DNA from 2 places in the Metabacillus flavus genome. Region 2 is predicted to be linked to the other one. Evidence: predicted binding sites of a transcription regulator. Region 2 holds the regulator's gene; the other holds the start of a gene.

Region 1 (3,425 bases), 2.9 Mb from region 2:
AAACGGCCAAAATTCATGGATGCCAGGCAAGAATGCCAGGCAAACCGTCCAGACTCATGGATGCCAGGCAAGAATGCCAGGCAAACCGTCCAGACTCATGGATGCCAGGCAAGAATGCCAGGCAAACCGTCCAGACTCGTGGATGCCAGGCAAGAATGCCAGGCAAACCGTCCAGACCCATGAATGCCAGGCAAACCCCCCGAATCCACCGGATGCCAGGCAAGAATGCAGATGGGATAAAAGAAAAATGGGATAAAAGAAAGAGGGCGGTCATCATGACCGCCCTCTTTCTTATTATTTCTCAAACAAACTAGTACTATGAAGCGGCTGTACACGCGCTTTCGGATCCATGTATGCTTTTGCGTTATTGACAGCAGTCGGCGCTTCTCCAAAACCGCTGGCAATGAGCTTTACTTTTCCATCATACGTACAGATATCTCCGGCTGCGTATATGCCTTCGATGTTGGTTTCCATTTTAGAGTTAACGAGGATGTTGTTTTTCTCAATGTTCAGGTCCCAATTTTTGATTGGGCCAAGTGAGGAAACGAATCCGAAGTTGACGATGAGATCGTCGATATCAATAACTTCTTTGCGCTCGCCTTTTACTTCCTGAAGGACGACCTGTTCAATGCGGTATTCCCCGATAATTTCTTCAGGTATAAATGGCGTCATGACTTCGACCTTGGAGTTCATCAGCTGCTCAACGCTGTGTTCGTGAGCGCGGAATTTGTCGCGGCGGTGAACAAGGATTACTTTTTCTGCGATTGGCTCAAGCATAAGGGCCCAGTCAAGAGCTGAATCTCCGCCGCCGCAGATCATGACGCGTTTGCCGGCAAAGGAGTTAAGATCATCGATGAAGTAGTGCATGTTTTTGCCTTCGTATTGTGCAGCATTTTCAAGTTCCAGGCGGCGCGGCTGGAATGCTCCGTTTCCGGCGGTGATGATGATGGTTTTTGTATAGTGGATTTCAGAGTTGGTTGTCAGCTTAAATACGCCGTCCGCCTGTTTTTCAACATCTTCCACTGCCTGATCCAGGGCAACAGCAGGATCGAACATTGCCATTTGCTCTTTTAAATTGTTGATGAGCTCCTGGGCACGGACTTTTGGAAAACCAGCTACATCATATATGTATTTTTCAGGATAAAGGGCAGAAAGCTGTCCGCCAAGCTGAGGGAGACTTTCGATGATTTTAACGCTTGCTTGTCTCATTCCTCCGTAAAATGCAGTGAACAGGCCGACTGGCCCTCCGCCAATGATCGTAATGTCGTAAACCTTTGTATCTTCTTTCACAATGTAACCCCCTAATTGATAACTATTCTTATTGACATCATACCATATTTTTTTAGGAAGCTCATCTTCCATAAAAAAACGGTAAGTTTTTCCTGATTAGAGCTTGCAGGCTTTTCAATTGGTGAAAAGAATGCAATTTAAGTAAGTATCCTACATTATTTTCGGAATTTTCGCAACAGATGATTTGGGCTAATTATAGCTTGAAAAACAATTCACAAAGGATTAATATTGGTAATAGGCATAATTGTTAATTTTTTGTGAACCATTCTTTATGTGTTGGATTATTTTTTGCGCACTATATAGTGAAGTATTTCACAAAGTTTTTGGCGAAAAACAAAATAAAATGGTGAAAAGAGCGGAAAATATACACAGGTATCATTTTAGTTCTTTTACCGACAAATTAAGTAAAGGTGATGTGATCGTCTTGAGAAAACCAAAAGTAGTGGTTTTAGGTGCAGGTTATGGTGGTTTAATTACGGTTAACCGTCTTTCTAAATTAGTAGGAGTTAATGATGCGGATATTACGCTTGTTAACAAAAATGATTATCATTATGAAACAACTTGGCTGCATGAAGCTTCAGCAGGTACGCTTCATCACGATAAATGCCGTTACCAAATCAAAGAAGTAATCAGCAGCCGTGTAAACTTCGTTCAGGATACAGTAACTGCGATCAAACCGGAAGAGAAGACAATTGTTCTTGAGAAGGGCGAGCTTGATTACGACTATCTGGTTGTTTCTCTTGGTTCTCAGCCGGAAACTTTTGGAATTCAAGGCTTGAAAGAGTATGCTTTCGGAATTACAAATATTAATGCTGCACGCCAGCTTCGCGAGCATATTGAGCTTCAATTCGCAACGTATCAAACTGAAGAAGTAAAACATGATGACCGTTTGACAATTGTTGTTGGGGGAGCAGGATTCACAGGTATCGAGTTCCTTGGTGAACTTTCCAACCGTGTACCGAAGCTTTGCCGTGAATATGATATTGATCCTAAGAAAGTCCGCATTATCTGTGTGGAGGCTGCTCCAACGGCTCTCCCAGGATTTGATCCGGAACTTGTTGAATATGCAGTTAACCACCTTGAGCGCAAAGGTGTAGAATTTAAAATTGGTACAGCGATTAAAGAATGTACGGAAGATGGAATCGTCGTTGCTAAAGATGACCATATGGAAGAAATCAAAGCTGGAACAGTTGTGTGGGCTGCTGGAGTCCGCGGAAACAGCGTAGTAGAAGAAGCTGGATTCGAGAACATGCGCGGACGCGTTAAAGTTACTCCTGATCTTCTTGCACCTGGCCACAAAGATGTATTCATCATTGGAGATTGCTCATTGATTATCAATGAAGAAATCAACCGTCCATACCCTCCAACTGCACAAATTGCGATGCAGCAGGGTGAAACTTGTGCGAAGAACCTCGCTGTATTAATTAAAGGCCAGGGAGAAATGGAAGGCTTTAAAGCTGACATTAAAGGTACAGTTGCTTCCCTTGGTGAAGATGATGCAGTGGGAACCGTTTTCGGCAAGAAGCTTGTTGGAACGAAAGCATCGTTCATGAAAAAGATGATCGACAACCGTGCCCTATACATGGTGGGCGGACCTGGTATGGTCATGAAAAAAGGAAAATTCAAGTTCTTTTAATAAGTAAGGAAAGGCAAAGGCTTATAGCTTTTGCCTTTTATTATTTTTGGGTACATAATAAAAAGTATATACCATTTGATGGAATGACAGATAGAGGAGTGGCATCATGACAAGTAAACGGGGAAATGTTTGGCTGGCTGCTGCAGGTATCGTTACCGATGAATCGAACAGGTGGCTTGTTGTAAAAAAGAAATACGGGGGATTGATGGGGAAGTGGTCCTTGCCGGCTGGGTTTGTGGATGGGAATGAAACGGTTGATCAGGCTGTAATCAGAGAGGTTTATGAGGAAACAGGGGTTAAGGCGGTCATCGATGGAATTGTAGGGGTAAGATCCGGCGTTATAAAAGGACAGGTTAGTGATAACATGATTATCTTTAAACTTCGGGCAGCAAGCAATGTAATCCGCATCCAGGAAGATGAGCTTTTTGAGGCAGCATTTATTCCTTACGAGCAGCTGAAAACGGATCCGGATTCGTCTTTGCTGCTTACCGCTCTGGCA
Region 2 (3,425 bases):
TTTATGAGAGCACGTCCTGGCGCACTTGCCATCTTTTACTTAGCAATGGGAGCACTATTCACATACTTGGCCATTAACAGCGCCGCAGAAGGACTTTGGACCTTTCCGACCATTATTATGATGCTGATCGCAACCTTTGATTTTGCCGTTGCGCTGCGGATGCTGCGATTCGGCCGGAAGCTTAAAAGGAATACAGAGAAAAAATAACCTGTCCGCCGGACAGGTTATTTTTATGGGGAAAGCTGCTCCTTCGCTTCTTCCTCCATCTGAATCTTTAGTGATTTCCGGTAAGCCCGCTGCGATACGACAATGCTGATTTCATAAAGGATGATCAGCGGCAGGAGCACTATCACCTGGGATATGAGCTCCGGCGGGGTAATGAGTCCGGCAACGACCAGCAACAAGAAATACGCATACTTTCGGACCTTCCTCAAAAACATAGGCGTGACAATTCCGAGCCTCGTTAGGAACATAATAACAACCGGGAGCTGAAAAAGCAGCCCGAAAGGCAGAGTCAGCTCAAATAAGAATTGAAAATACTCATTAATCCCGATCACTTGGCTGATTCCTAAATCAGCAGAAAAATTGGTCATAAATCTCACGACAAACGGAAAAAGAACAAAATACGAGAACGAAATGCCTCCTAAAAACAACAGAACGCTTAACGGAATATAGCTTAATGTAGCAATCCGTTCTTTTTCATACAGTCCAGGGCTGATAAATGACCAGAGCTGGAACAGGATAAGTGGAGAAATTAAGATAAGCGCGATAATGACCGCAAACTTCATATAAAGAAAGAGCGGATCCGACATTCTGAATGCATTCAGCGTCAGATTCTTTGCTTCCTCTGTTTGCTGCAAAAACAGAATAATGGGCTTCGCTAGGAAGAAGCCTGCAATGAGTGCAAGAATAAAAAAGATGGCAACGACTAAAATTCGTTTCCGAAGTTCTTCAATATGCTCATAAACCGACATTTCCCGTTCATTCATGGAACCATCCATCCTTTTACACAGATGTCTCGCTCGGATAATGCTTAAGGAAATACACAAGCGACTGCAGTTCTACAGCCAAATCAATATGGTGAATGCGAATATGATTCGGTACATTCAGTCTCGCCGGGGTAAAGTTCAATATGCCTTTGACGCCGATCGCAATCAGACGGTCGGTAATGGATTGTGCAGCAGGGGCGGGAACCGTCAGAATCGCAACTGGTGCCCCATCCGGCAGGTGCTCCTCCAGCTTGTCCAGAGAAAGGATGGGAACCTCCCCTACCTTCGTACCGATTTTTTCCTCCGCCACATCGAAAGCCGCGAAAATTTCCGTATTGTTGTTTTTGGAAAAATTATAGTGTAAAAATGCTGTTCCGAGATTCCCGACGCCGATCAGAATGACTTTTGTTAATTCGTCCTGATCCAGTGTTTTCCGAAAAAAGGACAGCAGATAATTCACATTGTAGCCGTATCCTTTTTTGCCAAGAGCGCCGAAATAAGAAAAATCTCTGCGGATCGTTGCAGAATCGACTTTGACCGCGTCGCTTAATTCTGCCGAGGAAACTCTCTGCTTTCCTGAAGAATGAAGGTTTTTCAAAAAGCGATAGTATAAAGGCAGTCTCTTAGCGGTCGCTTGCGGTATTTTGGATTGATCAATATTCATTCTCGTTCCCTCACATTCCTTGATGCAAATCTAGTGGCTTTATTCACCACTTTTTCTATAGGATCTTCCAATATTATATTAAGTTAGCGCTTCCAATTTCATCTCCCACATCGGTAAATAAGTGGAGAAATATGGACATTCAATGCGTCTTACCCAAACTATACACTATTTTATCTGGATTGTCTGTTTACGGATTGCAACAATTTCTAGCGAAACAGACAGCATGGTTGCCGGCAAACCGCAGTTAAGCTACACTGAAACTAGTATACATGAGGTGAAAAGAATGATTCTACTACAAGTTCAGCAGCTCACAAAATCTTTTGGAGCTGAGCCTATATTATCGAATATTAAGCTGGAGATTCAAACACGGGACCGGATTGCCCTCGTCGGCCGAAATGGTGCCGGAAAATCCACGCTGCTTAAAATTATTTCAGGACAATTATCGTATGATTCCGGAGAGATTATCAAGCCAAAGGATCTTACAATTGGCTATTTGGCGCAAAACACGGGGCTAGAATCGTCCCGTTCCATTTGGGATGAAATGCTGACGGTGTTCAGTGAATTCCAGCAGATGGAGAAAAAAATGCGCGGCATGGAATCGGACATGGCCGAGATCGATCCTGGCAGTCCGCAATTTGAACAACTCATGAAGGAATATGATCATTTGCAGACGTCCTTTAAAGAACGCGGCGGCTATCAGTATGAAGCAGACATCCGCTCCATTCTGCATGGTCTCGGATTCGGAGAATTTGATTCCTCTACTTCAATTTCAAAGCTTAGCGGAGGCCAGAAAACCAGGCTTGCGTTAGGAAAGCTTCTATTAACAAGTCCGGCACTTCTGATTCTGGATGAGCCGACAAACCACTTGGATATTGCGACCCTTTCCTGGCTTGAGCAGTACCTTCAAGGCTATAAAGGCGCCGTGCTTATCGTTTCGCATGACAGGTATTTCCTCGACAAAGTGGTGAACCAGGTTTATGAGATCTCCAGGCTTCAATCCGCTAAATTTATCGGAAATTACAGCAAGTACCTGGAGCAAAAAGCAGAAAACTACGAGCGTGATATGAAGGCTTTTGAGAAACAGCAGGATGAAGCCGCCAAGCTCAGGGATTTTGTTCAGCGGAATCTTGCCAGAGCTTCCACGACAAAACGGGCCCAAAGCAGACGAAAGCAGCTTGAAAAAATGGACATGATGGACCGTCCGCTTGGGGATGAAAAATCCGCCGTTTTCCGGTTTGATATTGAAAAGCAGAGCGGAAACGATGTCCTGAAGGTGGACAGCCTCTCTGTTTCCTATGATGGAAAAATCCCGACTATATCCAACATTTCTTTTTCTGCAGACCGCGGAGACAGCCTCGCACTCGTAGGACCGAATGGGATCGGCAAGTCGACGCTTCTTAAGACGATTGTTGGAAAGCTTCAGGCAATTGAAGGAGATATTCGCTACGGATCCAGTCTGAAGATCGGCTATTATGATCAAGAACAGGCAGAGCTCACCTCGAACAAGCGGGTCTTAAATGAGCTTTGGGATGAATACCCGCTGAAGCCTGAAAAGGAGATCCGGACTGTACTCGGTAATTTTCTTTTCTCAGGGGATGATGTTCTTAAACCCGTCTCTGCCTTAAGCGGAGGAGAAAAAGCGAGACTTGCGCTTGCCAAGCTGATGCTCGAAAAAGCGAACCTGCTGATCCTCGATGAGCCGACGAACCATTTGGATTTGGACAGCAAGGAAGTATTGGAGAATGCCCTAGTGGATTATCCAGGGACGATTC

Evidence for each region. The regulator Rex, encoded in region 2, represses fermentation and respiration genes when NADH is low (regulators of the CRP and FNR family bind a similar motif). The targets are predictions, from matches to a motif close to TTGTGAAATATTTCACAA.
Region 1: a site for Rex is predicted at 1,491-1,508, ahead of yumC (ferredoxin--NADP reductase 2). Genes of this name have one in related genera too.

The regions. Positions count from the first base shown of each region.
Region 1 covers NZ_JAGVRK010000001.1:3,223,226-3,226,650, reverse strand. Annotated here, with positions in the region: gene J9317_RS16605 (hypothetical protein) at 1-256, shown strand, start outside; gene yumC (ferredoxin--NADP reductase 2) at 295-1,290, opposite strand; gene J9317_RS16595 (NAD(P)/FAD-dependent oxidoreductase) at 1,706-2,926, shown strand; gene J9317_RS16590 (NUDIX domain-containing protein) at 3,033-3,425, shown strand, end outside.
Region 2 covers NZ_JAGVRK010000001.1:281,658-285,082, reverse strand. Annotated here, with positions in the region: gene J9317_RS01650 (CPBP family intramembrane glutamic endopeptidase) at 1-7, shown strand, start outside; gene J9317_RS01645 (YdiK family protein) at 4-207, shown strand; gene tatC (twin-arginine translocase subunit TatC) at 231-989, opposite strand; gene J9317_RS01635 (redox-sensing transcriptional repressor Rex) at 1,006-1,653, opposite strand; gene J9317_RS01630 (ABC transporter ATP-binding protein) at 1,937-3,425, shown strand, end outside.